Regions from separate parts of the Promicromonospora sp. NPDC050880 genome, predicted to be linked through region 1. Evidence: riboswitches for the same ligand, from Rfam matches in the RefSeq annotation. Region 1 holds a riboswitch; each other region holds the start of a gene.
The links. Region 1 has a riboswitch for S-adenosylmethionine ahead of ACIBBF_RS08105 (methylenetetrahydrofolate reductase). Riboswitches for the same ligand answer to the same signal wherever they lie in the genome.
Positions count from the first base shown of each region.

Region 2: another riboswitch for S-adenosylmethionine. It lies ahead of metE (5-methyltetrahydropteroyltriglutamate--homocysteine S-methyltransferase); the one in region 1 lies ahead of ACIBBF_RS08105 (methylenetetrahydrofolate reductase).
Region 3: another riboswitch for S-adenosylmethionine. It lies ahead of ACIBBF_RS19370 (aminotransferase class V-fold PLP-dependent enzyme); the one in region 1 lies ahead of ACIBBF_RS08105 (methylenetetrahydrofolate reductase).

Region 1 is NZ_JBITFV010000003.1:306,915-317,323, forward strand. Features, by position in the region: gene ACIBBF_RS08090 (extracellular solute-binding protein) at 1-1,149, shown strand, start outside; gene ACIBBF_RS08095 (carbohydrate ABC transporter permease) at 1,163-2,038, shown strand; gene ACIBBF_RS08100 (carbohydrate ABC transporter permease) at 2,038-2,958, shown strand; SAM riboswitch class I at 3,051-3,156, shown strand; gene ACIBBF_RS08105 (methylenetetrahydrofolate reductase) at 3,161-4,105, shown strand; gene ACIBBF_RS08110 (Hsp20/alpha crystallin family protein) at 4,276-4,731, shown strand; gene ACIBBF_RS08115 (N-acetylmuramoyl-L-alanine amidase) at 4,920-6,158, shown strand; gene ACIBBF_RS08120 (lysophospholipid acyltransferase family protein) at 6,233-6,874, opposite strand; gene ACIBBF_RS08125 (glycoside hydrolase family 2 protein) at 7,012-8,877, opposite strand; gene ACIBBF_RS08130 (LacI family DNA-binding transcriptional regulator) at 8,996-10,033, opposite strand; gene ACIBBF_RS08135 (extracellular solute-binding protein) at 10,225-10,409, shown strand, end outside.
Region 2 is NZ_JBITFV010000019.1:59,857-70,265, forward strand. Features, by position in the region: gene ACIBBF_RS22485 (YibE/F family protein) at 1-88, opposite strand, end outside; gene ACIBBF_RS22490 (nitroreductase/quinone reductase family protein) at 152-577, opposite strand; gene ACIBBF_RS22495 (SDR family NAD(P)-dependent oxidoreductase) at 577-1,374, opposite strand; gene ACIBBF_RS22500 (TetR/AcrR family transcriptional regulator) at 1,489-2,124, shown strand; gene ACIBBF_RS22505 (HAD family hydrolase) at 2,129-2,959, opposite strand; gene ACIBBF_RS22510 (SDR family NAD(P)-dependent oxidoreductase) at 3,047-3,805, opposite strand; gene ACIBBF_RS22515 (GNAT family N-acetyltransferase) at 4,000-4,470, shown strand; gene ACIBBF_RS22520 (Cmx/CmrA family chloramphenicol efflux MFS transporter) at 4,650-5,876, shown strand; gene ACIBBF_RS22525 (LysR family transcriptional regulator) at 5,958-6,863, opposite strand; gene ACIBBF_RS22530 (type 1 glutamine amidotransferase domain-containing protein) at 6,944-7,648, opposite strand; SAM riboswitch class I at 7,890-7,993, shown strand; gene metE (5-methyltetrahydropteroyltriglutamate--homocysteine S-methyltransferase) at 8,002-10,395, shown strand.
Region 3 is NZ_JBITFV010000013.1:96,875-107,283, forward strand. Features, by position in the region: gene ACIBBF_RS19355 (glycoside hydrolase family 3 N-terminal domain-containing protein) at 1-1,376, shown strand, start outside; gene ACIBBF_RS19360 (O-succinylhomoserine sulfhydrylase) at 1,558-2,823, opposite strand; gene ACIBBF_RS19365 (rhodanese-like domain-containing protein) at 2,820-3,284, opposite strand; SAM riboswitch class IV at 3,530-3,644, shown strand; gene ACIBBF_RS19370 (aminotransferase class V-fold PLP-dependent enzyme) at 3,676-5,100, shown strand; gene ACIBBF_RS19375 (hypothetical protein) at 5,111-5,707, opposite strand; gene ACIBBF_RS19380 (amidase) at 5,867-7,390, opposite strand; gene ACIBBF_RS19385 (hypothetical protein) at 7,570-8,370, shown strand; gene ACIBBF_RS19390 (LLM class flavin-dependent oxidoreductase) at 8,497-9,390, opposite strand; gene ACIBBF_RS19395 (helix-turn-helix domain-containing protein) at 9,419-10,409, opposite strand, start outside.

The DNA.
Region 1 (10,409 bases):
GAGAGCGGCGGTGCAACGACGCTCGACCTGCTCGTCCCCAGCTACTCCGACGCCACCCAGGGCCTCTGGAACGACGTGATCGCCGGGTTCGAGGAAGAGAACCCGGACATCAAGGTCAACCTCCAGGTGGAGTCCTGGGACAACCTCGAGTCCGTCATCGCCACCAAGATCCAGGGCGGCGACGCACCCGACATCTACAACGGCGGCCCCTTCGCGGGCTTCGCCGAGGACGAGCTGCTGTACCCGGTCGAGGAGGTCACCTCCGAGGAGACCTACGCCGACTTCCAGCCCACGTTCCTCGAGAACGCACAGGTCGGCGGCACCACGTACGGTCTGCCGTTCATCGCGTCGGCCCGTGCGCTCTTCGTCAACGACGCGCTCCTGGAGGAGGCCGGCGCCGAGGTGCCGACCACCTGGGACGAGCTGCTCGAGTCGGCCAAGAAGGTCTCCGAGCTCGGGGGCGGTGTGGCCGGCTACGGCATGCCGCTCGGTTCCGAGGAGGCCCAGGCCGAGGCGGCCGTCTGGCTGTGGGGCGGCGGCGGCTCGTTCGGCGACGCCGAGCAGATCACGATCGACACGCCCGAGAACCTCCCGGGCGCCGAGTTCGTCAAGACGATGATCGACGAGGGCGCCACGCAGGCCGACGCCGGTGCGACCGACCGCAGCCCGCTGTTCGACATCTTCGTGCAGGGCAAGATCGGCATGCAGGTGGGCCTGCCGCCGAGCGTCGGGCAGATCGAGTCCGACAACCCGGACCTGGAGTACTCGATCCACCCCATCCCGACCGAGGACGGCTCGCCGTTCACGCTGGGCGTGGCGGACCACCTCATGGCGTTCCAGAACGACGGCGACAAGCAGGAGGCCATCACCGCCTTCTTCGACTACTTCTACACCGCCGACGTCTACGTGCCGTGGGTCCAGGCCGAGGGATTCCTGCCCACCACGGTGTCCGGCTCGGAGGAGCTCGCCGACGAGGAGGCGCTCGCGCCGTTCCTCGAGGTGCTGCCCGACGCGCAGTTCTACCCGACCACCAACCCCGACTGGAACGCCGCGGACTCCGCGTTCAAGGCGCTCTTCGGCCAGCTCGACAGCACCAAGTCCGCCAAGGACGTCCTGGCCGAGATCCAGGCGCAGGTCGACGCGGGCTGATCGGAAGATTGTCGTGAAGGACCTCGTGAAGGCCCTGCCGTGGATCGGGCCCGCGGTCGCACTCATCGCGGCCGTGGTCCTGTTCCCGGTGGGCCTGATGTTCTGGAACTCGACCCGTGACATCAGCCAGAGCGGTGTCGACGGCGGCGGAGTGGGCCTCGGCAACTTCGCGACCGTGGTCGGCTTCCAGTACTTCTGGCCGATCCTCGGGCGCACCGTCGTGTGGGTGGTGGTGGTCGTCGCGTTCACCCTGCTCGGGTCGCTGGCGATCGCGGCCCTGCTGAACAAGGCGTTCCCGGGCCGCCGGCTGGTGCGCATGGCCGTCATCGTGCCGTGGGCCTCCAGCGTGGTCATGACCACGCTGGTGGTGCACTACGGGCTCGAGCCGTACTTCGGCATCATCAACTCGTTCCTCGTGGACGTGGGGCTGATCAGCACGCCGGAGGGCTACGGCTGGACCCGGCACCCGGGCACGGCCTTCGCGTGGGCCATGGCGGTGGCGGTGTTCGTGTCGCTGCCGTTCACGACGTACACGATCCTGGCCGGCCTGCAGACGGTGCCCGGCGAGACCGTCGAGGCCGCGCGGATCGACGGCGCCGGCGGGCTGCGCACCTACTTCAGCGTGGTGCTGCCGCAGCTGCGGGGTGCCATCTCGGTGGCGGTGCTGATCAACATCATCAACGTGTTCAACTCGCTGCCCATCCTGCGCGTCATGACCGGGTCCATCCCCGGGTACGACGCCGACACCGTGATGACCATGATCTTCAAGTACATGCAGAACCAGCGGCAGATCGACCTGGCGAGCGCGCTGTCCGTCATCGCGTTCCTCGTGGTCATCGGCATCGTGGCCGTCTACGTGCGGGTCGTGCGCCCGCTGGAGGAGGTCTGATGGCGGCGCTCACGGAGACGGCCACGACACGGCGTGCGGCCACCCCGCCGCCGTCCGGAGGGCGGCGGGTGCGCAAGTACACGGCCGACCAGGTGCCGCTCGGGTCGTTGCTGCTGCGGATGCTGGCCGGGCTCGTGGTGCTGACGGTGTTCCTGCTGCCGTACCTCATCATGTTCTTCGGCTCGGTGAAGACCAAGGCGGAGATCCGGTCGGTCGACCCGACCTACTTCCCCACGGAGTGGCACTGGGAGAACTACGCCACGATGTGGTCGACGCCCGAGACGCCGCTGCTGCAGAACCTGATCTCCACCCTGGTGATCTCGTTGTGCGCCACGCTGCTGGTGCTCGCGGTGGCACTGCCCGCCTCCTACTACACGGCGCGGTTCCGCTTCCCCGGGCGCCTCGTGTTCCTGTTCCTCGTGATCGTGACCCAGATGGTGCAGCCCGCCGTGCTGACGTCGGGCCTGTTCCGGCAGTTCATCACGTGGGGGATCCTCGACACCTGGGCCGCCATGATCCTGGTGAACGCGGCGTTCAACCTGTCGTTCGCCGTCTGGATCATGCACAGCTTCTTCGCGGGCATCCCGAAGGAGGTGGACGAGGCGGCGCAGCTCGACGGCGCGGGCACCTTCGCCGTGCTGACCAGGATCAACCTGCCGCTCGTCTGGCCGGGGATCGTGACGGCCGTGGTGTTCACGTTCGTCGCGTCCTGGAACGAGTTCGCGGCCTCGCTCGTGCTGCTCACCACGGCGGGCAACCAGCCGCTGTCCGTGGCGCTGACCAAGTTCGTGGGCCAGTACGAGACGTCGTGGCACTACGTGTTCGGCGTCTCCGTCGTGGCGATCGTGCCCGTGGTGATCCTGTTCATGATCATCGAGAAGCGCCTGGTGGGCGGCCTGGTGGCCGGTTCCGTGAAGTAGCGGACGGCCCGGTCCACGGGGGTGGACCGGGCCGTCTCGCCCGTCGGACGAATTCTGTCCCATTGCTGGACGACCGCTTAGCATGGTGGCGAACCCCATCCAGAGCGGTCGAGAGTCCTGGCTCCCTGACACCGCAGCAACCTGCCGACCCGCCGCGGTGCGAGGGAGGCAAGGTGCTCACGCCAGGTTCGATGGAGCAGCCATGGTCGCCGAGGTACCCACGCACCGCCCCACCGTCTCGTTCGAGCTGATGCCGCCGCGCCGGCCGGAGGCGGCCCCCAACTTCTGGGAGACGGCCGAGCGACTGGTGGGCGCGCGGCCGGACTTCGTGTCCGTCACGTACGGTGCGGGCGGGGGCGACCGGGCGACGTCGCGCGAGGTGCTCGCCACGCTGCTGCGGGGTACGCCTGTGCTGCCGGTGGCCCACCTGACCTGCGTGGGCGCGTCCCGGGAGGACGTCTCCGAGGTGATCGAGGAGTTCCTCGAGGCCGGGGTCCGCTCGTTCCTGGCCCTGCGCGGCGACCCGCCGCGCGACGAGCCCGACTGGGTGCCGCCGTCAGACGGCGTGCGGTCCAGCGTCGACCTGGTCCGGCTGCTGCGCCAGGTCGACGAGCGCCGCTGCGCCGCGGACGCCAGCGCCGCGCTGCGCTCGGCCGCCCGCCCGCTGGCGATCGCCGTGGCGACGTTCCCGGACGGCAACCCGGGTGCGGGCACCACGCGCGAGCAGGAGGTGCGGCGGCTCCTGGAGAAGCAGGAAGCGGGGGCGAGCTTCGCGATCACCCAGTTCTTCTACCGCGCCGACTCCTACACCGGGTTCGTCGACGCGGCCCGCGCGGCCGGCGTCACCATCCCGATCCTGGCCGGTCTGCTGCCCACCACGGAGGCGCGCCGGCTGCGCCGCGTCGAGGAGCTCACGGGCGTGGCCGCGCCGTCGGGCCTGCTGCGGGACCTCGACCGGCTCACGGCACCGGACGGCGCCGTCGATGCCGAGGCCCAGCACGAGCACGGCGTGCGCTACTCGGCGGCGCTCGCGCGCGAGGTGCTCGACGCCGGGGCGCCGGGCCTGCACGTGTACACCTTCAACAAGCACCGCCCGGCCCTGGACCTCCTGGACCGCGTCGGGCTGACGGGCCGCGCCGCCGCCTGAGGGTGCCGTGCGGCCCGCCGTTCCGGTCGCCGCGACACGACCGGACAGGGCTTGGCACTCTCGGGGTGAGAGTGCCAGAATTGGGCTGTAGCCAGGCGGCGGTCCAGGCCGTCGCCGATCGCGCGGCCCTGGAAGGGCCAGGGCCGCATCGTCGTAGGAGGTGGTGCGCGATGGCTACCTACTGGGACCCGTTCCAGGAGATGGACCGGCTGTTCAGCTCGTTCGCGAGCAACGCCCGACAGTCCGGCGCCATGCCGATGGACCTCTTCCGCACGGGTGACCACTACGTCCTGTCGATGGACCTGCCCGGCGTGGACCCCGGCACCATCGACGTCTCGGTCGAGGACCGCACCCTCACCGTGCGGGCCGAACGCACCCAGCGGTCCGACACCGACGCGCAGTGGCTGGTGCGCGAGCGGTCCACGGGCACGTTCGCCCGGCAGCTCACGGTCGGCCGCGGCCTCGCGCTCGACAGGATCTCGGCCTCGTACGCCGACGGCGTGCTCTCGCTGACGATCCCGGTGAGCGAGGACGCGAAGCCGCGCAAGATCGAGGTGGCGCACGCGGCGGGCTCGACGCCCATCGGCCAGGGCTCGTCCGAGAGCCACCAGACGATCGAGTCCTGAGAGCCCCGGCCCGGGCGCCGGGACCGCCGGTCCTCCTCCACACCGGCGTGCTCCCGGCACCCGGGTCGGCGCACGGTCTATAGCGTGCGCTGATGTACCGGATGTGATGTATCGGGGAGCTGTGCGGTCGGCCGATACTACGGATGAAATCGGCACGTTCCAGCGCGACCGACCCGTGGAGGCAACCCGTGCACGACCACGTCCCCAGCTCCACCGATCACCATGACCACGACCACGCCGCACTCGACCGGCGTGACCTGCTGCGCGGCGCCGTCGTGCTCGGCATCGGCGCCGCGGGCGCGACCGTGGCCGCAGCCGCCCCGGCTGCCGCGGTGCCCCTGTCCGGCGGGGCGGCGCCCCTGTCCGGCGGGGCGGCGGCCGTCCGGTCCGGCGACGCCCCGCCGTCCCTGGCGCCCGACCCCGACGCCCCGGCCGACGCGCCCGCAGGAGCACTGGCGGGTGTCGAGGTCGCCGCGCCGACCATCGCGAGCTGCGCCACCTGGGGCGCGGCGGCGGCCCGGGGCACCATCGACACCGTCTCGACCAACCCGAACAAGATCCTGATCCACCACACGGCGTCGGCCAACGTCACCGACTACTCGCAGGCCGCCGGGTACCAGATCGCGCGGGACATCCAGCAGTGGCACTTCGCCAACGGCTGGGTGGACACCGGGCAGCACCTCACGGTGAGCCGCGGCGGGTACGTGATGGAGGGCCGGCACGGCTCGCTGTCCCGGCTGCAGAACGGCAGCGGCATGGTGGTGGGTGCGCACGCCCCCGGCCAGAACAGTCAGGCGATCGGCATCGAGAACCAGGGCACCTACACCAGCGCGACGCCGCCCGCGCAGCTCTGGAGCCGGCTGGTGGAGCTGTGCGCGTACATCTGCGACCAGTACGGGATCGCGCCCACCCAGATCTACGGGCACCGGGACTACACGGCCACGGCCTGCCCGGGGGACGTCCTCTACTCGATGCTGCCGCAGCTCCGTTCCGAGGTGGCCGCGGCGCTGTCCGGCACGAGCTGGTCCGTGATCGTCGACAACACGTCCGCGGGCTTCTCCGCGGGCTCCTCGTGGCTCTCGTCCTCGTTCTCGGGCGAGCGGTACGGCGCCGACTACCGCTATGCGACGCCGGCCGAGGTGAGCGACCTCGCGACGTTCTCGGCGACCATCCCGTCGAACGGCTCCTACCGGGTCGAGGCCTGGTTCCCCGGTATCGCCGGGTACAACACGTCGACGCCGTTCATCGTCTACACCGGCACCGGGTCCTCGACCGTCCGCGTGGACCAGTCCACGGGCGGCGGCGCCTGGCTCTCGCTCGGCACCTACGCGATGACGGCGGGCACCCGCACGGTCGTCGCCGTCAGCCGCTGGACCCAGGGCACGGCATACGTGGTCGCGGACGCGATCCGGATCACCCGCCTCTGACCCCCGCACGTGTCAGGCCCGCGGGTCACCCGGGTGACCCGCGGGCCTGACACGTTCGGGAGCCACGTGGCAGCTCAGTCCGCGCGCTCCTGGCCGCTCATCGCCTGGATCGACTGCATGACCTGTTCCGTCAGCTCGCGCCGGGCCTGTGCGGGCTTGGTGCCGGCCGCGATCTGGCGGGACGGGTCGATCGGCGGCCCGAAGTGCACCTCGACGCGCGCCAGGCGCGGCATCTTGCCGATGGGCTTGACCTTGTCGGTGCCCAGGAGCGCCACGGGGACGACGGGCGCCTTGCCGGTCAGGGCCAGCCAGGCGACGCCCGTGTGCCCCTTGTGCAGCTTGCCGTCACGGGAGCGCGTGCCCTCGGGGTAGATGCCGAAGGCGCCGCCACGCTGGAGCACGGCCAGCGCGTCCTCGAGCGAACGCTGCCCGGCGCGCGGGTCGTCGCGCTGGACGGGGATGTCGCCCATCTTGGTGAAGAACCAGCGGGAGAACCGGCCCTTGATGCCCTTGCCGGTCCAGTACTCGGCCTTGGCCAGGAAGGCCACGTGGCGCGGCGCCATGATCGGGATCAGCAGCGAGTCGATGAACGACAGGTGGTTGCTCGCGAGGATCACGGCGCCCTGCTTCGGGATGTTGTGCAGGCCGGTGACGCGCGGGCGCAGAAGCACGAGCACGAGCAGCGAGAGGATCAGCTTGAGGAACCGGTACGTCACCGGCCTATTGTGCACCTCTCAAGCGCCTCTGTGGACGAGGTGATATGTGGTGAAAAAGACTAAAGAGAACTGCAAGGTGCCGTGTCAGACATGCAGGTCACCCGGCTGACCTGCATGTCTGACACGTGGCGGAGGGTTCAGTCCGTCGGCTTCTCGAAGGCCGCCGGACGCACCTGCACGGCGCGCACGCGGTCCACGTCGAGCTTCACGCTGCGGTCGAACCGGTAGATGCCGTTCTCCTCCTGGAACACGTCGGTGAGCTGCGTGTAGCAGTAGCCGAACATGAGCGGGTCGTCCAGCAGCGCGTCCGTCAGGCCCGCGAACCGGGTGTGGAACTCCTCCTCGTCCGCGACGCGCTGGCCGTAGCCCCACGAGTCGGGCGAGCTGCCCGAGGCGCTCGCCGCCGTCTCCGGGTTCCACCAGATGCCGCCGTACTCGCTGACGAAGTAGGGCTGGCCGTTGTACGGCTGGGAGATCGGCGTGCCGTTGTCCCGCTCGTTCCCGTAGGGCTTGCCGTCCGCCAGCCCGCCCACCAGCTCCGTGAACTTCGCCGGGTCCTGCTCGTACAGGTGCGAGTCCCAGACGTCGGTCTCCGGCACGCGGTGCGCGTAGCCGCTGGCGTCCAGCACCGGCCGCGACGGGTCGGCGGCCTTGGTCGCGAGCCACATGCTGCGGGTCACGTCGTCGAGCTGCGTGATCCGGTCGTGCAGGTCCTGGTGCGTCTCGTTGAGCGGGCACCAGCCGATGATCGACGGGTGCGAGTAGTCGCGCTGCAGCGCCTCCAGCCACTCGGCCACGTACGACGTCGTGGGTCGCTGACCGTCCTGCGGCGTGCCGTAGCCGCTGACGCCCCAGTCGCCGAACTCGCCCCACACCAGGTACCCGAGACGGTCGGCGTGGAACAGGTAGCGCTCCTCGAAGACCTTCTGGTGCAGGCGGGCCCCGTTGAACCCGGCCTCCAGACCCAGCTCGATGTCGCGCGCGAGGGCCTCGTCGGACGGCGCCGTCATGAGCGACTCCGGCCAGTAGCCCTGGTCCAGCACCAGGCGCTGGAACACGTGCTCGCCGTTGATCCGGATGGCGTGCCCGTCGATCGAGACGGAGCGCAGCCCGCCGTAGGACCGCACCGAGTCCACGACGGCGCCCGACGCGTCACGCAGCTCGACGTCGATGCCGTACAGGTGCGGGTCCTCCGGGCCCCAGGTGCGCACGCGGTCCGCAGGGATCACGACGCGCAGCGCCGGGGCCAGGTCGAGGTCGGCGCGCGCGGTGGCGCTCGCGACCTCGCCGTCGGCATCGGTCACCGTCACGGCCACCGTGTGCCCGCGCCGGTTCGCCGACAGCGGCACGACGACGTCGAACGCCGAGCTCGACAGGTCCGGCGTGATCCGCGGGCGGCGCAGGTGCGTGGCGGGCACCGGCTCCAGCCACACGGTCTGCCAGATGCCCGTGGTGCGCGTGTAGTTGCACTCGAAGTTCGCGTAGCGGTTGCTCTGCTTGCCGCGGGCCTGCGGCCCGTGCCGCGTGTCCCGCGCCCGCACGACGACGGTGACCGTGTCGCCCGGGCTCGCGACGCCGTGCAGGTCGGCCGTGAACGGGGTGAACCCGCCGCGGTGCCGCACCACCTCGGTGCCGTCGACCCAGACGGTCGTGTCGTGGTCGACCGCGCCGAAGTGCAGCAGCACGTGCGGGTCGTCGCCCACGGCGGCCCACTCGGCGGGAACCGTGACCTCGCGGCGGTACCAGACCGCCTCCAGGAAGTCGGTGTTCTCGATGCCGGAGAGCTGCGACTCCGGGGCGAAGGGCACGGTGATCTCGTCCCGCAGCGGCTGCTCGACGAGACCCCGCTCGAGCCCGGAGTCGCCCGGGTCGATCTCGAACTGCCAGGTGCCGTTGAGGTTGAGCCAGCGGTCGCGGGCCATCTGCGGGCGGGGGTACTCGGGACGCGGGACGGCGGTGGGTGTCGCCGCGCCGGCGGGCGAGAAGCGGTCGAGGAAGGTCATCAGCTGCTCCATTGCGTCTACGACAGGTGCGCGGCGATTCAACACGCCTTCGCGAAAGAATGCAACGTTGTATCAACCTGGGATCGTGCCGACGACCCGCACACCCCGCCCCACCACGTCAGACGCGGCTGCTCTCCCGGACCAGCAGGCGGTGCGGCACGAGCGCGTCGACCGGCTCGACGGAGGGCTTCTCGACCTGGGCGAGGATGCGGTCCACGGCGGTCTCCGCGATGGCCCGCAGGTCCGGCGCCACGGTGGTCAGGGACGGGTTCGAGAACCGGCCGTCCTCGGTGTTGTCCCAGCCCGTCACGGCCAGGTCGGCGGGCACGCGGACGCCGTTGAGCCGCAGGACGTGCAGGGCGCCCAGCGCCAGCTCGTCGTTGGCGCAGACCAGCCCGTCGATCTGGTCGATCCGCGGCAGCACCGCCTCCACCGTCGCAGCCCCCGAGGGCCGGGAGAACTGGTCGACCTGGAGCACCCAGCGCTCGTCCACGTCGACCCCGGCGGCGGCGTGGGCGTCGACGAAGCCCTGGACACGCTGCGCACCGGTGCGGCCGGCACCGCGCGGCTCGGCGCCGAGGAACCCCAGCCGGTGCCGCCCGGCCTCCAGCAGGTGCGCCGTGACCTGCGCGGCCGCGGCCACGTTGTCGATGCTCACGTGGTCCGTGCGGCGTTCGCGCGACGGGTCGGGATCGGCGCGCTCACCGAGCAGCACGAGCGGCACCGGGCCCCGGACCTCGTCGATCTCGGCCGGGGTGAGCTCCAGCGGGGAGAAGATGATGCCGTCGATCGCCTGCACGTCGAAGCCGCGCGCCACCTCCAGCTCGGTGTCCCGCGAGGAGCGCGTCTCCTCGATGAGCACCCGGTACCCGCGGGCGCCCGCGACGTCGATCAGCTCGTGCGCCAGCACCGAGAAGTAGGGGGCGTGCACCCACGGCACGGCGAGGGCGAGCGTGTTGGTGCGGCCGCGCCGGAGCTGGCGACCGGCCAGGTTGGGCCGGTAGCCGAGGTCCGCGATCACCGCCTCCACCCGGGCCCTGGTGGCCTCGCCCACCCGGCCCGTGCCGTTGACCACGTTGGACACGGTCTTCCAGGAGACCCCCGCGGCAGCGGCGACCTCCTTGATGCCTACCCGACGGCCTGTTCGTTCCGACAACCCTTCACTTCCTTCCGCCCCTTCGCCCCTTGACGGGACGCGCAGCCTAGTCCATCGTGATCCAACGTTGGAGCGCAACGTTGCACCATGGGAGGTCGATGATGACCGTGTTTCGAGGACGCGGCAGCGCAGGGCAAGGAAGCCCCGCGCCCGGGTCGAGTGCCCGCCTTCGCGCGGGCAGTTCTGCAGGAGTGAGCCGGCGCGACCTGCTCAAGGCGGCCCTCGTGGGCGCCGGAGGCGTCGCGCTGGGCGGCACGCTCGCCGGGTGTGCCACACCCAGCGCCGCGGGCGCGGGCAAGACCGCGGTGATGATCTGGGACCTCTTCTCGGGCGGTGACGGCGCGCTCATGCAGGAGATGGTCGGCACCGTCGCGGC
Region 2 (10,409 bases), on a different contig from region 1:
GCAGGGCTGAGACCAGGATCATGACCAGGAAGAACGTGGTCCGGGGCGTGGCAGGACCGGGCGTACCGTGCGAGGGAGCGTGCGCCATGCGGACATCCTGACCCAGGTCCGCGCCGGGGGCGCGGCGAGCCGCCGGGCGCCGTGCCCGGCGTCACGCCCCGGGACCGTCAGCGAACGTCACCTCCACCAGACGACAGCGGCGCACCCAGTCCTCCAGGTCCACGGGCTGGTCCAGATGGCCCGGGTTGGCGGGCTGGTTGAGGTCGGCGACGATGTGGGCCAGCACCCTCCGGCGCTCCGCCTCCTCGGTGACCGGCCGGGCCGTGGCGGGCAGGTCCGCCCGCACGCCGTGCTTGAGGTGGAACGTGAGGGCCGGTTCGGCGACCAGGTTCACGTACCAGCTCGGCCGGTCGACCGTGCCGCTGCACAGGTAGGTGCGCCCGGCCACGTGGTAGAAGAAGATCTCGATCCGCCGGGGCAGGCCGGTACGGCGCCCGGTGGTCGTGACGTCGACGATCCGCTGCCGGGTCGTGGCCGCGGGCGTGATCTCGATGGCGCGCCGCACCGCCTCGTCCATCAGGCCGCCTCCTCGTCGGGCGCGGGCGCGTACTTCAGGGCCGGGCCGAGCAGCAGGCCGCCGTCGACCACGAACTCCGAGCCGGTGGCGTACGCCGCGTCGTCCGACGCCACGAACAGCGTCAGCCGCGTGACGTCGCCGGGCTCGCCCACGCGCGGCACGGCGAACGGCTCGGGCGTGTAGGCGTCGGCGATCGGCGCCGCCCCGGGCGCAGCGGGCTCCGTGATGAACGCCGTGGCCACGGCGCCGGGGTGCACGGAGTTGACCCGGATGCCGTCGCGGCCCAGCTCCAGGGCCGCGGTGCGGGTCAGGCCGCGCAGCGCCCACTTGCTCGCCGTGTAGGCGGCGAAGTACGGCGTGGCGGTGTTGCCCATCGTCGAGGCGATGTTCACGATGGCGCCTCCGCCGCCCCGCCGCATCGACGGCGTCACGGCGCGGATGCCGAGGTACTGCCCCGTCAGGTTGACGTCCAGCAGGCGCCGCCAGTCGGCCGGCTCCGTGTGCTCGACCGTGGCGGCGGCCTGCGCCACGCCGGCGTTGTTGACGAGCACCGACACCGGGCCGAAGCGCTCCTCGGCGGCCGCCACGGCCGCGGCCCACTGCTCCTCGTCGCGCACGTCCAGCGTGACCGACAGGGCCCGCTCCCCCAGCTCCGCGGCCAGCCGCGCGCCCCGCTCGGGGTTCCGGTCGCCGATGACGACGGCGGCCCCCTCCCCGTGGAAGGCGCGCACGTGACTCACGCCCATGCCGCCACCCGCACCGGTGACCAGCACCGTCCTGTTCTCGAACCGCCGCACGGCACGTCCTCTCGTCAGGTTCCGAGTCGTTCGACTCGTAACTCGCTCGACGCTACGCCGGCGGGCGGTTGTGAGTCAAGCGACTCACCTCACCGCTTCGGGCATGATGGGTGCATGGCGACAGGGACGGGCGCGTACCACCAGCAGCTCGCGGAGCAGAAGCACGCCGCGATCATCGACGCCGCGACCCGCCTGTTCATGGCCCACGGCTACGCGGGGGCATCGCTGGCGCGGGTGGCGCAGGACGCGGACGTGTCCCGGGCCACCCTGTTCAAGCAGTTCCCCACCAAGGCCAGCCTGTTCGAGGCGGTCGTGACCCGGCAGTGGGGCGTGGCGGACCAGGACCGCGCCGCACCCGGGACCGGCGACCTCGCCCGCGGCCTGCGCGTGTACGGCCTGCGGTACGCCGCACTCATGTCGCAGCCCGAGATGGTGGGCCTCTACCGCATGGTGATCGCGGAGATGCCGCGCTTCCCGCAGATCGCGGACACCCAGTTCGAGACCGGCAAGATGCCGTTCTTCCGCCAGGTGCAGGACTACCTCCGGGCCGAGCACGACGCGGGCACCGCCCACGTGGACGACACGCTCCTGGCCGCGGCGAACTTCCTGGGCATGATCGGCAACTACGTGTTCTGGCCGCGCCTCCTGGTGACCGGCTGGAACCCGAGCCGGGCCCAGGTCGAGCACGCGGTGGAGGAGGCCGTGACGACGACGGCCGCCCGCTACGGCGTCCCCGCGGCGGGTCGCTAGGCGCTCAGCGCCGCAGGAGCACCTCGTGCAGCGCGGCCACCGCGCCGTCCTCCTCGACCGTGCCCACCACCCGGTCGGCCGCGGCCCGCACGGTCTCGGGCGCCTGCCCCATGGCGATGGACGTGCCCGCCCATGCGAGCATCTCCAGGTCGTTCTCGCCGTCGCCGACCGCGAAGGTCCGGCCCGGGGCCACCCCGAGCGCCTCGCGCACCTGCTCCAGCGCGGTGGCCTTGCTCACGTCCGGCGCCGTGACGTCCACCCAGTCGACACGGACGGGATGGGCCGTGACCCCGGCCGCCCGCAGCGCGGGCACCAGCCGCTGCGCCCACTGCCCGTGCACGACCAGCCGGGGCGTGGGCCGCGCCCACAGCCCCACGGGGTCGTCGACGACCTCCTCGTACCCGGCGAGCTGCCGGGCCGGGAACCGGTCGGTGACCCGGTACCCGGTGCCTACCACCTCGGCGGCGATCCGCAGGTCCGGGCGGGTCCGGGCCACCAGCCGGCACACGGCCTCCGCGTCCAGCGTCACGACCTCCGCCACGGTGAAGCCGTCCGGGTGCAGCCGGGCCCGGACCGCGCCGTTCGCCGCGACCACCCACCCGTCGCGGACGCCGAGCTGCCGGGCCACCTGTACCGCCCCGACCAGCGAGCGGCCCGTCGCGACCACCACGTGATGACCCGCCGCGCGCACCGCGGCGACCGCGTCGAGCACGGCCGCCCGGGGCGGCCGGCCCGGTCTGGCCAGCGTCCCGGTGACGTCGCAGGCGACGAGCGCGGGCATGGAGCCCGGCTCGCGGGACACTGCTGCAGTGGCCCCGGAGGCGGTCGCGGTCACGATATTCCCCTGGTGATAGGCGATATGCCCTATCTTTACCGATACTGGGACATTTTGGAACTTGCGTCCCAGGGCGCGGACCGGTGGCTACAGGTTGAACCCGCCCGACACCTCGATGTCCTGCGCAGTGACCCAGCGCGCGGCGTCGGAGAGGAGGAACGCGATGACGGCACCGACGTCGTCCGGCTCGCCCAGACGACCCAGCGCCGTGCGCTCCACGAGCGGCGGGATCACCTCCGGGTACTTCTCGAACGCGTCCCCGCCGAGCCGGGTGCGTGTCGGCCCGGGTGACACGGAGTTCACCCGGATGCCGCGACCGCTGAGCTCCTTGGCGAGGTACCGGCTCAGGACCACCACGGCGCCCTTCATCGACCCGTAGGCCGAGTACCCCTCCGAGAGCCCCGCCGTGCCCGCGGAGCTGCTCGCGGTGTTCACGATCGCGCCGCCGTCGGCGATCAACGGCAGCAAGGTCTGCGTCAGCAGGTAGGGCCCCTTGAACAGCACGCGGTAGGTGCGGTCGAGCAGTTCCTCGGACAGCTGCGCGAACGGGGTGCCGCCGCCGAATCCGGCATTGTTCACGAGGCCCGTGACCTGCCGCTCGCCCCAGGTGGCGGCCACGGCCTCCACGACGGCGGTGCGGAACGCGCCGAACGTCGCACTGTCCCCCACGTCCAGCGGGAGCGCCACGGCGGTACCGCCGGCCTCCTCGACGAGCCGCACGGTCTCCCGGGCGCCCTCCGCGTTCGAGTTGTAGGTGACGACGACGCCCGCACCGCCCTGCGCGGCACGGACCGCGGTCGCTCGCCCGATGCCGGAGCTGGCCCCGACGACGATGGTGATCTGCATGTGCTGCCCTCTCACGAGTTGTCCGATGCTGCCGGCCGAGGCCGGCTCCGAGCCCTCGGGGCGTCGCCCCGGCTCGTCCACCAGTCAAGGCGATCCCGGGGCCCGACGGCGACGGCGTTCCTCGCGCATCCTTGCCTGATCCTGCTCGACCCTCGGCTGCCCTCGGTTGGCCCTCGACTGGCTAGGATCCCGGTGTGCTCCACCCCGCGACCCCGGACGACATCGACGACCTCGCCGCTTTCCTGCGCGCCGCCGACCTCACCGTCGCGGCCCTCGCCGAGCCGGCCGTGCGGCTCTGGCTCGACCGCGACGACGCCGGGGCGGTGTGCGCCAGCACGGGCTTCGAGCTGGGCACGGACGGCGAGCACGCACTGGTACGCAGCGTCGCCGTCCGCCCCGACCTGCGCGGCACCGGCAGCGGGCTGCGCCTGGCCCGCTTCGCCCTGGACCGGGCCGCCGACGCCGGCGCCCGCCAGGCCTGGTTGTTCTCCCGCCGCTCGGGCGGCTTCTGGCAGCGGCTCGGCTTCGAGCGCACCACCACGGACGCCCTCGCGGCCGCCCTGCCCGACGCCCACCAGGTGCTCCTGTTCCGCAGCACGGGACAGCTCGACCGCGAGACCGCCTGGCACCGCCCGTTGCCCGTGCGTGCTAGGTTCGCCGCATGAGGTCTCCCGAAGCGTCCAGGTCAGGGCTGCCGGTACTCCGGTAGCCCGAGACGCCCCAGCAGAGACCGGCGAGGCCAGCCCTCGCCGCACCGCTCCTTCTTCCCGAGCGGACTCGCGCGCGCCCGAAGGGCCCGTAGTGCCGACCAGGCCTACCCGTTTCCTCATCCTTCGGAGTCTTCGTGCCATCACTGCTGTACGTGCTCGCTGTCGCGGTCTTCGCGCAGGGCACCTCGGAGTTCGTCCTCGCCGGGCTGGTCCCCGGCATCAGCGCCGACCTCGGCGTCCCCGTCGCCCAGGCCGGATACCTCACCTCGGGGTTCGCCGTCGGCATGGTCGTCGGCGCCCCGCTCACGGCCGCCGTCGGGCGCCGCCTGCCGCCCCGGTGGACCCTGACCGCCTGCCTGCTCGTCTTCGTCGGCGCCCACGTCGCGGGCGCCCTGACCGAGAGCTTCGGCGTGCTGCTCGCCACCCGGTGCGTCGCCGCCGTGGCCAACGCCGGGTTCCTCGCCGTGGCGCTGTCGACCGTGCCCCGCGTCGTCCCGGCCGAGCGGCAGGCCAGGGCCCTGTCGGTGATCCTCGGCGGCACGACGCTCGCCCTGGTCGCCGGCGTCCCCGCGGGCGCGCTGCTCGGCGAGGTGTGGGGCTGGCGCTCGGCGCTGTGGGCCATCGCGGGGGTGTCGGCGGCGGCCCTGGTACCCGTCGCCGCCCGGACGCCGGGCCGGAGCGACCGCACGCCGCACGCCCGGCCGGACCTGCGGGCCGAGCTCCGTGCGCTGCGCTCCCCCGGTCTGCTCCGGGTCCTCGCGCTCGGCGTGCTGGTCAACGGCGCGACCTTCTGCGCCTTCACCTACCTCGCGGTGGTCGTCACGGACGGCGCCGGACTCGCCTCCGCGCTGGTACCCGCCGTGCTCGCCCTCTTCGGCCTCGGCGCCTTCGCCGGGATCGGGGTCGCCGGCCGGTTCGCCGGCACGCACGGCAGGCTGCTGCTCGGCGTGGCCGGACCCGCCCTGCTCGCGGGGTGGGTCACGTGGACGGCGCTCGCCGCGTCCCCGGTCGCGGCGTGGGTGCTCGCGCCGGTCCAGGGGGCGCTGTCCTTCGCCGTCGGCGGCACGCTCATCGCCCGCGGCATGGCGGCGGCCCACGACGCCCCCACGATGGGCGGCGCGTACTCGACGGTCGCGCTGAACCTCGGGGCGCTCGTCGGCCCCGTGCTGGGCGGCGCCGCCATCGCACCGCTGGGCCTCGTGGGACCCCTGGCGGTGAGCGCGGCCCTGGCCGCCTGTGCGGTCGCGCTCGGCTCGGCGAAGCTCGGCTCCGCAACGCCCAGGGCCGCAGCCCAGCCCTCCGCCACCCCGGGACCCACCACCCTGAGCCCCGCCAGAGACCGCAACCACCCGCAGCCCTGACCACGACGCCCTCGCGGACCGACCATGCGTCTGCTGCCAGGATTCGCCCCGTCCTGGCAGCAGACGCATGGTCGGTCCGCTCTACAGGGAGGTCCACCGTCCCGCCGCCTCGCCCAGCCGGTCCACGACCGCGGCGCGGGCCGGGTCGGGCGGCGCGTCCCGCGCCACGGCCAGGTACAGCGTGTTCAGCGGCGCCGCCTGGGGTTCGTGCAGCAGCACCACGCGTCCCGCCTCCAGGGCCGGCGCGGCCAGGTAGCGCGGCAGCACCGAGACCCCCGCCCCGGCGGCCACCGCGGCGAGCACGGCCCGCAGGTCGGGCACGACGAGCGACGTCGCGTTCGGTGGCCGGCGACCGAACTCGCTGCGCCAGTACCGCCGCACGATCGGGAGGTCCTCCGCATAGACGACCAGCGGCAGGTGAGCCAGGGCCGGCACCGGGTCCGCGGCGAGCCGCACCTGGTCCACGGTGTGGGCGAGCGACGCCGGCCCGACGAGCAGGAACTCCTCGTCCACCAGCGGCGTCGCCCGGACCGCCGCGCCCCGGGGCCGCACCGATGAGACGACCACGTCCAGACGCCCCTCGGCCAGAGCGGCCAGCAGGTCGTCGCCCAGGCCGAGCGTCGCCCGGACCTGGAGCCCCCGGGCCACGAGCGGCGCGAGGGCAGGGAGCACCCGCTCGGACATCAGCTCGGCCGCCCCGCCGATCCGGACGAGACCGCCGACGCCCGGCCCCTGGTCGCCGGTACCGAGCGCGGACCGCAGCCCGTCCACGTGCACGCCCACCCGGGCGGCGAGCGCCACGGCCCGCTCGGTGGGCCGGGCACCGCGGCCGGAGCGCACGAAGAGGGGGCCGCCGAGCCGTTCCTCCAGCCGGGCGACCTGGCCGGAGACGGCGGGCTGGCTCACGCCCAGCCGCTCGGCCGCCGCCGACAGCGAGCCGGTGCGGTAGACCTCCAGGAAGGTGGCCAGCAGGTCGAGTCCCGGCATCCGCACCACCTCCGCCGCTGACGTCGTCCGGCGTACGCCGGACGGGACCGGTCCCGTCTCGACCACAGGCTAGCCGCGGGTCAGCGTTCCGCGAGGGCGGCGAGGACCGCCTCGGCCGTGGCGGCGCTGGACTGTGGGTTCTGGCCGGTCACAAGGTTGCCGTCGCGCACGACGGTGCTCGACCAGGGCGCCCCGGTCCGCACCAGCGCGCCACGCTCGCGCAGGCGGGACTGCACGAGGTAGGGCGCACCGTCGCCGAGGCCGCCCTGCCGCTCCTCCTCGTCGGTGAACGCGGTGAGCTCCCGCCCGGCCCACGCGAAGGTGCCGTCCGGGGTCTGCGCGCTGAGCAGCGCGGCGACGCCGTGGCACAGCGCGGCGACGACCGCGCCGCGCTGGTCCGCGGTGCGCAGCAGGTGCCCGAGGCCGGCGTCGTAGGCCAGGTCGGCCATGGGGGCGTGGCCGCCGGGGACGTAGATCGCGTCGTAGTCGGCGGCGTGCACGTCCGCGAGCACGAGCGGGTGCGCGAGCCGGTCGGCGACGGCGTCGAGGTAGGCGCGGTGCCGGGCGGCGTCGGACGGGCCGACGCCGCCGCGCTCGTCGAGGCTGATCGCGTCGACGGTGGGCCGGACGCCACCGGGCGTGGCGATGTCGACGTGTGCGCCGGCGGCCGTCAGCACGCGGTGCGACGCCGCGACCTCCTCGGCCCAGTAGCCCGTGGGGTGGGTGGTGCCGTCGGCCAGACGCAGGGTGCTCGCGGCGGACAGGACCATCAGGATCTTCGGCATGGGTGGGTGACCTTCTGTGCGGGTGCGCCGGTGGTGGTGCCGGCGTACGGACGAGAACGTCAGCGTCCGCCGCGGGCTGCCCGTCCGGCACATCGTCGCCATCAGGTTCCTGATGGCGGCCGGCTTGCCGGGATCGCCGCCGTGCGCTAGACGGCCGCGACGCGATGACCAGCGCGAACGCCGCCGTCTTGAAGCGTGGACGGTTTTCCGACCACATCCCGGTCATGCTTACGATCCAGGTCAATCATCCAGAGCGGTCGAGAGTCCTGGCTCCACGACACCGCAGCAACCTACCTCCGAGGCGCCCATCTCGGGGCAAGGTGCTAACGCCAGGTCCGATGGAGCTGATACGCATGGCAGTCAAGAACCCGCACTTCCCGAACGCCACCGTCCTGGGCTACCCGCGCATCGGCCGACGCCGCGAGCTCAAGCGCGCGGTCGAGTCCTTCTGGGCCGGCCGCACCACCGCGGACGACCTGGAGGCCACCACGCACGACCTGCGGCTGGCCACCGTGCGGCACCTCGCCGACCTGGGCCTGGGCGCCGACGGCGCCGCCGTCCCCGGCTCGTTCTCGTCCTACGACCAGGTGCTCGACGCCGTCGCCCTGCTGGGCGCGGTACCCGAGCGGTTCGCGGGGCTCACCACGCCCGAGGGCCGCCTCCCGCTGGACGCCTACTTCACGGTGGCCCGCGGCGCGGGTGACGCGGCGCCGCTCGAGATGACCAAGTGGTTCGACACGAACTACCACTACCTGGTGCCCGAGATCGGCCCGGACACCCCGATCGGGTTCGTCGACGACCGCGTGGTGCGCGAGTTCACCGAGGCGGCGCACCCGGCAGACGGCGGTCCCGCGGTCGTCACCCGGCCCGTGCTCGTAGGGCCGGTGACGTTCCTCCTGCTCAGCAAGCCGGCTGACGGCGCCCCCGAGGGCTTCCGCCCGCTGGACCGGCTGGACGACGTCGTGGCCGCCTACGCCGGTGTGCTGCGCGCGCTGGCCGCGGCGGGGGCGCCCTGGGTGCAGCTCGACGAGCCGGCCCTGGTCACCGACCTGCTGGGCGTGCCCTTCGACGAGGTGGCCGACGCCGTGCGCCGCGCCTACACCCGCCTGGCCACGGACCTCTCCCCCGCGCCGGCGGCGGACGGCGCCACCGAGCGGCCCGCGATCCTGGTCACGGCGCCGTACGGCGACCTGCGTTCCGAGGCGGGCGACGGTCTGGCGCTGCTGGCCGGCACCGACGTCGAGGCCGTCGCGATCGACCTGGTCCGCGGCGCGGTGCCCACGGGCCCGGTGCCCGGGCTGGAGACGAAGACCCTGGTCGCGGGCGTGATCGACGGGCACAACATCTGGCGTGCCGACCTCGGCGCCCGCCTGGCCGTCCTGGAGGGCCTGAGGGCGCCGGGTACGGGTCCGGGCGCGGGTGCCCTGGCCGTGGGCACCTCCACGTCGCTGCTGCACGTGCCGCACGACGTCGCGGACGAGCCCCGCCTGGACGCCGGGCTGGCGTCGTGGCTCGCGTTCGCCGACCAGAAGGTCGCCGAGGTCGCGACCCTGGCGACGGCACTGACCGACGGACGCGCGGCCGTGGCCGACCAGTTCGCCGCCTCCACCGCCGCGGTGCGCACCCGCGCGGCGGCGCCCGGCGTCGTCGTCCCCGCGGTGCGGGCGCGGGCCGCCGCGCTGAGCGCGGCCGACGTCGAGCGCGCACCGTACGCGGAGCGCGCAGAGGCCCAGCAGGCCGCCCTCGGCCTGCCGCCGCTGCCGACCACCACCATCGGCTCGTTCCCGCAGACGGCCGAGATCCGCACCACGCGCGCCGCGTGGGTGCGCGGCGAGCTGTCCGACGCCGACTACACGGCCGCGATGCGCGCCGAGATCGCGAGCACGGTCGCGCTCCAGGAGGAGCTGGGACTGGACGTGCTGGTGCACGGTGAGCCCGAGCGCAACGACATGGTGCAGTACTTCGCCGAGCAGCTCGACGGCTTCGCGACCACGGTGCACGGCTGGGTGCAGTCCTACGGTTCGCGCTGCGTGCGGCCGCCGATCCTGTGGGGCGACGTGTCCCGGCCCGCGCCGCTGACGGTCGAGTGGACGGCGTACGCGGCCTCGCTCACCGACAAGCCGGTCAAGGGCATGCTCACGGGACCGGTCACGATCCTCGCCTGGTCCTTCGTGCGCGACGACCTGCCGCTGGGCGACACCGCCGACCAGGTCGCCCTCGCCCTGCGCGACGAGGTGACCGACCTGGAGGCGGCGGGCATCGGCGTCGTGCAGGTGGACGAGCCCGCGCTGCGCGAGCTGCTGCCGCTGCGCACGGCCGCACATCCTGCGTATCTCGACTGGTCGGTGCGCTCGTTCCGGCTGGCGACCGCCGGGGCCGCGCCCGCCACGCAGGTGCACACGCACCTGTGCTACTCGGAGTTCGGGCAGGTGATCGGGGCGATCGACGGCCTCGACGCCGACGTCACGTCCGTGGAGGCCGCCCGGTCCCGCATGGAGATCGTGCCGGAGCTGGCGGACGCCGGCTACGCGCGCGGCATCGGCCCGGGCGTGTACGACATCCACAGCCCGCGCGTGCCGTCGGTGCAGGAGGTGACCGACCTGGTGGAGCTCGCCGCCAAGTCGATCGACCCGCGCCTGGTGTGGGTCAACCCGGACTGCGGCCTCAAGACCCGCGCCTGGCCGGAGACGAAGCAGTCCCTCGCGAACCTGGTCACGGCCGCGAACACGGTCCGCGCCACCCTCTGAGGCCCGAGGTAGAC
Region 3 (10,409 bases), on a different contig from region 1:
ACCAGGGCGTCACGCAGCAGAGCCGGCGGCACGTCGAGGCCGTGGACCTGCCGCCCTACGAGGCGGCGCTCGGGGCAGACGTCGGCTCGGTCATGCCGAGCTTCTCGAGCGTCGACTGGACCGACGACGGCCTGGGCAACCCCCTCAAGATGCACGCCCACGACGAGCTGATCAACGGCTGGCTCAAGGACGGGCACGGCTTCGAGGGCTTCGTCATCAGCGACTACCAGGGCATCCACCAGATCCCGCCGCTCGCGCCCGACCCGCCGACCACCGGCCAGATCGTCACGAGCGTGAACGCGGGCGTGGACATGTTCATGGAGCCCTCGCAGTTCGAGCGGTTCCACACGCGGCTCGTCGCCGCGGTGCAGGACGGTGCCGTGACCGAGGAGCGGATCGACGACGCCGTGTCCCGGATCCTGACGGCCAAGTTCGAGCTGGGCCTGTTCGAGGAGCCGTTCGCCGACCGGTCGCACGCCGACGAGATCGGGTCCGTGGAGCACCGGGCCGTCGCGCGCCAGGCGGTGGCGGCGTCGCAGGTGCTGCTCAAGAACGCGCGGCACGTGCTGCCGCTGGACCACGACGCGAGCATCTACGTGGCGGGCCGCAACGCCGACGACCTGGGCAACCAGGCCGGCGGCTGGACCGGCACGTGGCAGGGCTTCTCGGGCGAGGTCACCGAGGGCACCACGATCCTGGAGGGCATCCGGGCGGCGGCCGACGACGTCACGTTCAGCGAGGACGCCTCCGCGCCGACCGCCGGGGCCGACGTCGGCGTCGTCGTCGTGGGGGAGACCCCGTACGCCGAGGGGTTCGGTGACGTGGGTGGCCCCGAGTGGGCCTGGGACCCGGCGGACGGCGGCGTGCCGCGCGAGGAGAAGTCGATGGCGCTCCAGCCGGGCGACGCCGAGGTCGTGGAGAAGGTGTGCGCCGAGATCCGTACCTGCGTGGTCCTGGTGGTCTCGGGCCGGCCGCAGGCGCTGACCGACCAGCTCGGCTCGATCGACGCCCTGGTCGCGTCGTGGTTGCCGGGGACGGAGGGCGCGGGCGTCGCGGACGTGCTGTTCGGTGAGCGGCGGTTCACGGGCCGGCTGCCGGTCTCGTGGCCGCGGTCCGCCGACGACCCGGTGGTCAACGTCGGCGACCGGGACTACGACCCGCTGTTCCCGTTCGGCTGGGGGTTGTCCACGGGCGGCCGGGTCGCCCACCTCGACGAGCACCGGCTGGCGCTGCAGGACGCGGCGCTCGACCCCGTGCACGGCGTCCCGGCGCGTGAGTCCCGCCTGCTCGCCCGGGCCGACGTCGCCCGGCTGGAGGGGCGTGCCGGCCTCGCCCTGAGCATCCTGGGCGAGGCGGAGGGCGGGGGCGGACGCTGACGGACGCACGCCTGGGTCTCCGACAGGGGCCGGCGCAGGACGGTCGGCGGAGGGCGGCCGGGGCGGGACCCGCCAGGTGAAGGTGCCCCGCGGGGGTGGGTTGCTCTGGGTCGACAATGTCTACGCGGAGCAACCCACCCCCGCGGGGCATGTCCTCCCGGGGTCATCCCGCCGAGGCGATTCAGCCCGCCGAGGCGAGCGCCTGCTCCACGTCCTCGACCAGGTCGCGCGGGTCCTCCAGGCCGACCGAGAGGCGCACCGTCGTCTCCGTGATGCCGACGGCGGCCCGGCCGGGTGCGCCCAGCTTGCGGTGGGTGGTGGTCGCGGGGTGGGTGATCAGGGACTTCGCGTCGCCCAGGTTGTTCGAGATGTCGATCACCCGGAGCGCGTCGAGGAACGCGAACGTGTGCTTCTTCGCGCTCTCGGCGTCGGCGCCCTCGGGGACGGCCAGGTCGAACGTGACCACGGTGCCGCCCCCGCTCATCTGGGCGCGCGCGAGCTCGGCCTGCGGGTGCGAGTCGAGGAACGGGTACCGGACCGCGCCCACCCCGGGCAGCTCCTCCAGGGCGTTCGCGACGGTGAGCGCGCCTGCGCCCTGCGCCGCGACGCGTACCGGCAGCGTCTCCAGGCCCTTGAGCAGGGTCCACGCGTTGAACGGCGACAGCGACGGCCCCGTGTTGCGGATGAAGGTCTGCACGGGGCCGGTCACGTACTCGGTCGAGCCGAGGATCGCGCCGCCGAGCACGCGGCCCTGGCCGTCGATGTGCTTGGTGGCCGAGTACACGACGACGTCGGCGCCCAGCTCCAGCGGCTTCTGCAGCAGCGGGGTGGCGAAGACGTTGTCGAGCACCACGGTCGCCCCGGCCGCGTGGGCCAGGTCCACGACGGCGCGCACGTCCACGATGTCCTGCATCGGGTTGGAGGGCGTCTCGAAGAACACCACGTCCGCCGGTGTGGAGAGGGCCTCCTCCCACTGGGACAGCACGTGCCCGTCGACGTAGTCGGTGTGCACCCCCCACTTCTTGAGGATCTCCTCGAAGATCACCACGGTGGACCCGAACAGTGCCCGGGCGGCCACGATCCGCGAGCCGGACCCCACGAGCGCGGCCAGCGACGTGAACACCGCGGACATGCCCGTCGCGGTCGCGTAGCAGGCCTCGGCACCCTCCAGCAGGCGCAGGCGCTCCTCGAACGTGTGCACCGTCGGGTTCCCGTAGCGGGAGTAGACGAACCGGTCCAGGTCGCCCTTGAACGCGGCCTCGGCGTCGGCCGCCGAGTCGTACACGTAGCCCTGCGTGAGGAACAGCGCCTCGCTGGTCTCCTGGAACTCGCTGCGCTGGTGCCCGCCGCGCACGGCGAGCGTCTGCGGCCGGACGGTGGGCGGCAGCGGCTTGCGGCCGGACCCGCCCGGGCTCGCGTCGTGCGGGAAAGCGCCCGTGACGGTCACGCGTCGCCCTCCGACGCCGGGCCCTGCGACCAGGGCAGCCCGGCGACCTTCCAGCCGCGCTGGTCGCGGACGCCGTCGGCCCCGGGCGCGCCCTCGAACCCGTCCAGCACGTTGTACGACGGCGTGATGCCCGAGGCCGTCGCGAGCCGCGCCGCGCCGATCGAGCGCTGACCGGACCGGCAGAGGAAGACCACGGGGCCGTGCGTCACGCCGGCGGCCTTGAGCTCCTCCAGGAACGCGGGGTTGGGCCGTCCGCCGGCCCGCACCCACTCGCTGAACACGGGCCGCCTGCCGAGCGACGACGTGTCCGGCACGCCGATGGTGCGCCACTCGCCGTCGGTGCGGACGTCCACCAGCGTGGCGTCCGGGTCGTCCGCGAGCAGGTCCCAGGCCTGCTGAGGCGTGAGGTCGCCGGCGTAGCCGTCGGCGGGCCGGGCTCCGGGGTGTGTGGGATCGCTCATGGTGCTCCTCCATCGGTCGTGGCGGTAGCACCCTCGTCCGTCCGCGCCAGGAGGCGGGAACGCTGGGTTGCTGCGGCGTCGTCGTGCCACGTCACTCGGCCGCTCGGGATGGTCGTGGCCAACCCTACGACATCTGTCCGGTGGGTGGAACGGCGTCTCGCGCGCTGGGCGTTCGCTCAGCTGCTGGGACCAGCATCTGAGACATCCGTTGACAGTCGCTTGACCCGCGACACAGGATGACGCCAGGTCATGAGCGCCAGCGCCAAGCCCCGGCTCGCTGGCCGGCAACCCTCCTCCGCGGTGGGGTGCCCCGGGTGACGACCTGGCCGCGCGCAGCCCCGCGTGCGGCAAGCGCGGGGGCACGTCCCCCAGGACCTTGCTGGAGGATGCCATGTCCGCACCCACCCTCACCCGCCGTCCCGCCGCCTCGGTGGCGGACGTCGCGCCGCTCCGGCCCGTCGTCGGTGGCGCCACGCTCGTGCCGCTCGTGGACGGCACCCAGGTCGCCTATGCGAACCTCGACGTCGCCGCGTCCGCCCCGGCGCTGCAGGCCGTCGCCGACCGCGTCACCCAGGTGCTCCCCCTGTACGCCAGCGTGCACCGCGGCGCCGGCTACCTGTCGCAGGTGAGCACGGCGCTGTACGAGACCGCCCGTCGCACGATCGGCGCGTTCGTCGGCGCCCGTGACGACGACCTGACGATCATCACCCGCAACACGACCGACTCCCTCAACCTCCTCGCCGGCTGCGTCCCCGCCCAGCCCGACGGCGAGCCCGGCCGCGTGCTGGTGCTCGACGTCGAGCACCACGCCAACCTGCTGCCCTGGCAGCGGTCCACGGGTGCGACCGTGCTGACCGGCGGCGCGACCGTCGCCGAGACGCTGGCGCAGATCCGCGAGGAGCTCGCCGACGCCGCCGCGGACCGGCCGTTCGCCCTCCTCGCCCTCACCGGCGCCTCCAACGTGACGGGGGAGTCCCTCCCGGTCGACCAGATCGTGGCCGTCGCGCACGAGTACGGCGCGCGCGTGGTGCTCGACGGCGCCCAGCTCGTGCCGCACCGCCGCATCTCCCTGGAGTCGACCGGTGTCGACTACCTCGCGTTCTCCGGCCACAAGACGTACGCGCCGTTCGGTGCGGGCGCCCTGGTGGGCCGTCGCGACTGGCTCGACGCCGGTACGCCGTACCTCGCGGGCGGCGGTGCCGTCCGGCGTGTCCGGGTCGGTGGCACGGACTGGCACGAGGGTCCCGCCCGCCACGAGGCCGGCTCGCCCAACGTGATCGGCGCGGTGGCCCTGGCCGCGGCGTGCGAGGAGCTCGCGGCGCTCGACCCTGCCGAGGTGGTCGCGCACGAGACGGCGTTGCGGGAACGGCTGGTGGACGGTCTCGAGGCGATCGACCGCGTCGAGGTGGTGCGGGTGTGGGCGGACGCCGTGGACCCGGTGGGCGTGGTGACCTTCACCGTGTCCGGGTACGACCCGGGCCTCGTCGCCGCCTACCTCTCCGCGGAGCACGGCATCGGCGTGCGGGACGGCAGGTTCTGCGCGCACCCTCTGCTCGGCCGCCTCGGGTTCGACGCCGGGGCCGTGCGTGCCTCGGTCGGCGTCGGCACCGCGGGCGAGGAGGTGGAACGCCTGGTCGCCGCCGTGGCCCGGCTCGTCGCCGAGGGCCCGCAGGCCGGGTACGACGTCGTCGACGGCCTCTGGGTGGTCACCGACGACCCGCGCCCGGTCCCGGAGGGATCCGGTCTCGCGGGCCTGCTGGCGACGGCCGCCCTGGGCTTCGACGAGGCCTTCGGCTGCCTTCCCGAGGAGGACTAGTCCCCGACCGCTACAGCGCCAGGGCCACGCAGATGCCGCCCAGCGTCAGGTCGAGACCGATGCACCAGAGTGCGAGGGACCGGTTGACCACCACGTCGCGGCGGTAGTGCAGCACGTCCCAGACCGCGTGCGCGGCCAGGGCGAGACCCGCGAGGGCCAGCCCTGTGCGCGGCTCCAGGAACAGGGCCGCCGTCGCGGCCCCGAAGAAGCCGACCATCGCGGCGGCCTGCACCCAGGTGGTCCGGCGTCCGCGGGCGATCCCGATGCCGGTGAGGACCGCGCCCACCAGCGTGAACGCGATCCAGCGGGGCGTGTCGAGCAGCTCGGACGCGACCGGGATCGCGGACGCCAGGAGCGCGACCAGCCAGGCGGTCCAGCGCACGCCCGTCACGGCGGCGGCCAGATAGCACAGCGCCGCGACGCCGACGGCGGTGGCCGGGTCCTCGGCGACGGCGTCCTGCCAGCCGCCGCCCGCGATCGCCGTGCCGCCGATGAGCAGGCCCACGCCCGTGACCGCCCCGAGCACCAGCCAGGCGGTGTTGGTCGGCCAGGTCCCTGTCCAGCGGCTCGGCCGTGCGGCGGCCGCCGTCTCGAACGTCTCGGTCATGGTCCTGTCTCCTCGCGACCGGTTGGATACCCACCAGGGGTACCTTGGCAGACGGTGGGAGGTCGGCGAAACCCCTTTCGGTCAGGACCGAAGCCGCTCGGCCCGAGCGGCGTCGCCGGACGCGCAGGTCACGGGAGCGGCCTGCGCGTCCTCGACCCGTCAGAGGGGGAAGGCGCGCGGTGCCGGGAGGGCGGCCTCGACCTGTGCCGCGAGTGCCAGGAGCGTGAGCTCGCCGCCCGGCCGGCCGATGATCTGCACGCCCATCGGCAGACCCGCGGGCGCGTCGCTGGTCGGTTCGGTCCAGTGCGTCGGCACCGTGATCGCGGGCAGCCCGGCGACGTTGAGCATCGAGGTGAACGGCGTGTACTGGCACTGCTGCTCGAAGTTCCGCTCCGGGTCCTCGGCGTCGTACCACCCGATCGGGCGGGGCGTGAGCGCGAGCGCGGGGGTGACGACGGCGTCGTACGCGCTGACCTGAGCGACCAGGGACCGTTCGTAGCCTGTGAGCGTGCGCAGCGCCTCGGCGAGCTGCCGCGCCGGCAGCTCGCGCCCCGACCGGATCAGCCACTGCGTCAACGGTTCCAGCCGGTCGAGCGTCGCGGGGTCGTCGAGGGGTACCGCGGAGGCGCCGCCCATCCACAGGGTGCGGAACGCGGGGGCGTACTCGGGGGCCTCGGCGAGGACCGTCTCCTCGATCTCGTGCCCGGCCCCGGCCAGCGCGCGCACACCCGCGTCGAGCGCCGCCCGCGCCTCGGGCGACACCGTGATGTCGTAGAACCCGTCCCACGCCGACGACGTGGTGACGCCGATCCGGGCGACGCTCATGCCCGCCCCGCCGGTCTTCTCCGGGGCGGGCAGCTCCGCTCGCTGGGCCGTGGCCAGGTAGGCCCCCGCCGCGTACGACGGCGCGCGCAGCGTGAACGGGTGCGCGACGCCGCCCCCGGCCCGCCTCGGGAGCATCGCCTCCAGCAGGAGCGCGGCGTCGGCCACCGTGCGCGCGACGGGCCCGTTGACGACCAGCCCGCCCAGCGCGTCGACACCGCTGCCCGCCGGCAGCAGCCCACGCGTGGGCTTGAGGCCCACGACGCCGCAGGCCGCGGCCGGGATGCGGATCGAGCCACCGCCGTCGGACCCGGGCGCGAACGGCAGCATGCCCGCGGCCACCGCGGCGGCGGCCCCGCCGCTGGACCCGCCCGCACCGCGGGTCAGGTCCCACGGGGTGCGCGCGGGCGGGGCGCCCACCGGCTCCGTGTAGGCGGGGAAGCCGAGCTCGGGGGCGGCGGTCTTGCCCAGGCTGACGATGCCCGCGTCGTCCAGCACGCGGACGATCTCGTCGCTCTGCTCCGCCGGCGGCAGGCCTGCGAAGGCGCGTGACCCGAAGCCGGTCGGCACGCCCGCGCGGTTCCAGAGGTCCTTGTCGCCGGTGGGCAGACCCCACAGGCTGCCCGGCCACGGCGCGCCGTCCGGCTGCGTGCCGCTGCCGCCCTCGGGGCGACCCGCGGACTCGAGCTCCGCGGCGCGTGCCCGCGCACGGTCCGGGGTGACCGTGGCGAAGGCGCCGACCAGCGGGTCGAGCCGTTCGACGCGGTCGAGGAAGTAGTCGGTGACCTCGGTGGGGGTGAGCTCTCCGGCGGCGAGAAGGTCGCGGAGCTCGACGGCGGTCCGCTCGTGCAGGGCATCCATCGGGCCAGGTTATGCGCACCTCGGCACCGATCGGACGACCGGGCGTCGCCCAATGAAATGTCATTCCACCGCGCAGAATGCGCTTCTCCGGCATATGTTCGTGGGGTGCCGGCACCTTTACGGCGCGCCACCGTGGGGCGCCAGAGGTGACCAGAAATGTCTCTAAGGGGGAGAGAACCATGACATTCCTCAGTGCAGGGCTCGTTCTACCGAGCCAGGTCGACTGGCTGGAGCCGCTCACGAGCGCTCTCGGGGCCGTCGCGAGCTTCATCCCGAAGCTTCTGGTGTTCCTGATCGTCTTTCTCATCGGGTACTTCATCGCCAAGGCGATCGCCCGGTTCGTGGGGATGATCCTGACGCGGGTCGGCTTCAACAAGGTCCTGGAGCGGGCCGGGGCCACGAGGCTCCTGGCGGGCTCCGGGATCGAGCCGATCTCGCTGCTCACCAAGATCATCTACTACTTCATCCTGCTGATCACGCTCCAGCTCGCGCTGAGCGCGTTCGGGCCCACCAACCCGGTGAGCGCGATCGTGAACGACATCGTGGCGTGGCTGCCGAGCCTGCTCGTCGCGATCATCATCGTCGTGATCGCCGGCGCTATCGCGAATGCCGTGAAGGACCTTCTGCTCAACACCATGAGCGGTGTTTCCTACGGATCTCTCGTGGCCAAGGCCGTGTCGTTCCTCATCATCGCGCTCGGTGTTATCGCCGCGGTCAACCAGATCGGCATCGGCACCACGGTGACAATGCCTGTTCTCGTCGCATTCCTGGCCACCGTCGCCGGGATTCTGATCGTCGGTGTCGGTGGTGCGCTGATCGGCCCCATGCGCTCGCGCGTCGAGGGCTTCCTCGGCAACCTCTCGTCGGGTGGTGGCGCCGCAGCCACGCCCGCCGCGGGGACCGGGACCGCTCCGGGCACCGACCCGGGCGCCGCCCCGGCGTCGGGCTCGTTCGCGCCCCCGCCGCCGCGCGACATCTGATCGCCCCGGCTCACCGGTCGCAGGACGCCGGGGTCGCACCGTCAACCGACGGTGCGACCCCGGCGTCGTCCTGTGCGGGTCTCGCGGTCGCCCGGCAGCGGCGATCGGCCCGCCGGGTCGAGCCCCCTAGCCCGCGCCCAGCAGCGCGCGGGCCTCGCCCAGCACGTCGGCGAGCCGCTCCAGGTCGGGGTCGTCCTCGGTCGGCTGGATCGCCACGGTGCCGGCCCCGGCGTCGCCGAACCGGCGGACACCGTCGGCGAAGTCCTGGGCGTCGCCCCAGATCGCGTAGCTCGCGAGGCGCTCGTCGTCGGCGACGTCCCGCCCCCAGGCGGTGAGCTCGGCGCGCAGGCGCGTGACGGCGTCCGGTCCGGTGCCGCCCGACACGAACTGGATCACCGGGAAGTCCTCGGCCTCCCGCCCGGCGGCGGCCCGGCCCTCGGCGACACGTTCCAGCGCACCCGGCAGGCCCGCCAGGCCCACGGACCCCTCCAGCACCACGCCGTCGCCCACCTCGCCCGCGAGCCGCAGCGACTTCGGTCCCGTGGCGGCGACCGGCACCCCCACGGGCCGGGCGGGCGGCCAGTCGAGCGCGACGTCGTCCAGGGAGACGTACCGGCCCGACGTCGTCACGCGCTCCCCGGCGAGCAGCGAGCGCAGCGCCGTCGAGTACTCGCGCATGAGCGTGAGCGGGGACGCCGCCTTCGCGCCCACCTGCGCCATCCACGACTGCACGCCGTGACCGATGCCGGGGACGAGCCGCCCCGGGAACATCCCGTCGACCGTGGCGACCTCCATGGCGGTGAGCGCGACGTTCCGCAGCGGCGTCGGCATCACGCCGATCCCGACCCGGACCCGGTCGGTGGCAGCGAGGATGGCGGTCGCGGCGGAGATCCCGCCCGTCTGGAAGCAGTCCTCCCAGAGCCAGATCTCCTCGATCCCCGCGGTCTCGACGGCGCGGGCGAGGGGAACGATGCGGGACGGCGGGGTCGAGGGGCGGATGATGCACGCCAGTGTGGTCATGGGGCCCACGCTGTCACGGCGGCAGCCGTCAGATCCAGTCCTTCCGGGCCGCGTACCAGCCCAGCTGGATCCGGGTCGAGACCCCGGCGATACCCATCAGCACCTTGACGCGCCGCTGCACGGTGCGCAGCGACAGGCCGAGCTGGTTGGCCACGGACTGGTCCGTGAGGCCGGCGAGCATCAGAGCGAGGATGCGCGCGTCCTGCCGGTCGAGCCCGGACCGTTCGGCACCCTCGCCGGGCAGGGGGAACGGGGTGGCGTCGCGCCACACGCCCTCGAACAGCGCGATCAGGGCGTCCAGCAGCCCGGAGGGGTGGATGATCAGCGCGCCCACGAGGTCGGGCGCCATGTCGGTGGTGCCGTCCCCGGCCTCCCGCACCGTCTGGATGGGCACGCACGCGAGCCGGTGGTCGATGATGAAGAGCTTGATCGGCACCCGCTCCGAGAACCGGACGTCCTCGCCCTTCTCGATCGCCTCGGTGACGTCGTCCACGCGCAGCATGCCGGTGTCGAGGAACACCCGGTCCACGACCACGCGGTACCGGACGCCGCGCGCGACGGCCTGGTCCTCGGCGGTGTTCTCGCCGACGGACATCACGAAGACCGGCGGCTTGGTGAACGACTCGACGGTCTCGCGCGCACCGAGCTGGAGCTGCGTGAGCCGTTGCCGCACCGCGTCGGCCCCGCGCACCACGTCCACGACGTCGGTCGCGGGCCGGAGGGCGGACGAGCGCCGGAACTCCGCCTCGAGCTGGATCAGCTCCTCCTGCGCGGCCTGGATCTCGTCCTTGCGCCGGGCCAGCAGCGCGCCGAGCGCGATCTCGGGCGGCGCGGCCTGGAAGCGGGAGTCGTCGGTGCTCTGCCGCGTCGCGAGCCCGTGGCTCTCCAGCGCGCGCAGCACGTCCAGGGCGTCGCCCGGGTCGCAGCCGAGGCGGCGGGCCAGCTCGGCCGCGTCGAGGGACGGCGAGCCCACCAGGTCGTGGTACGCGAGGGCCTGGGACGTGGTCAGGCCGAGCACC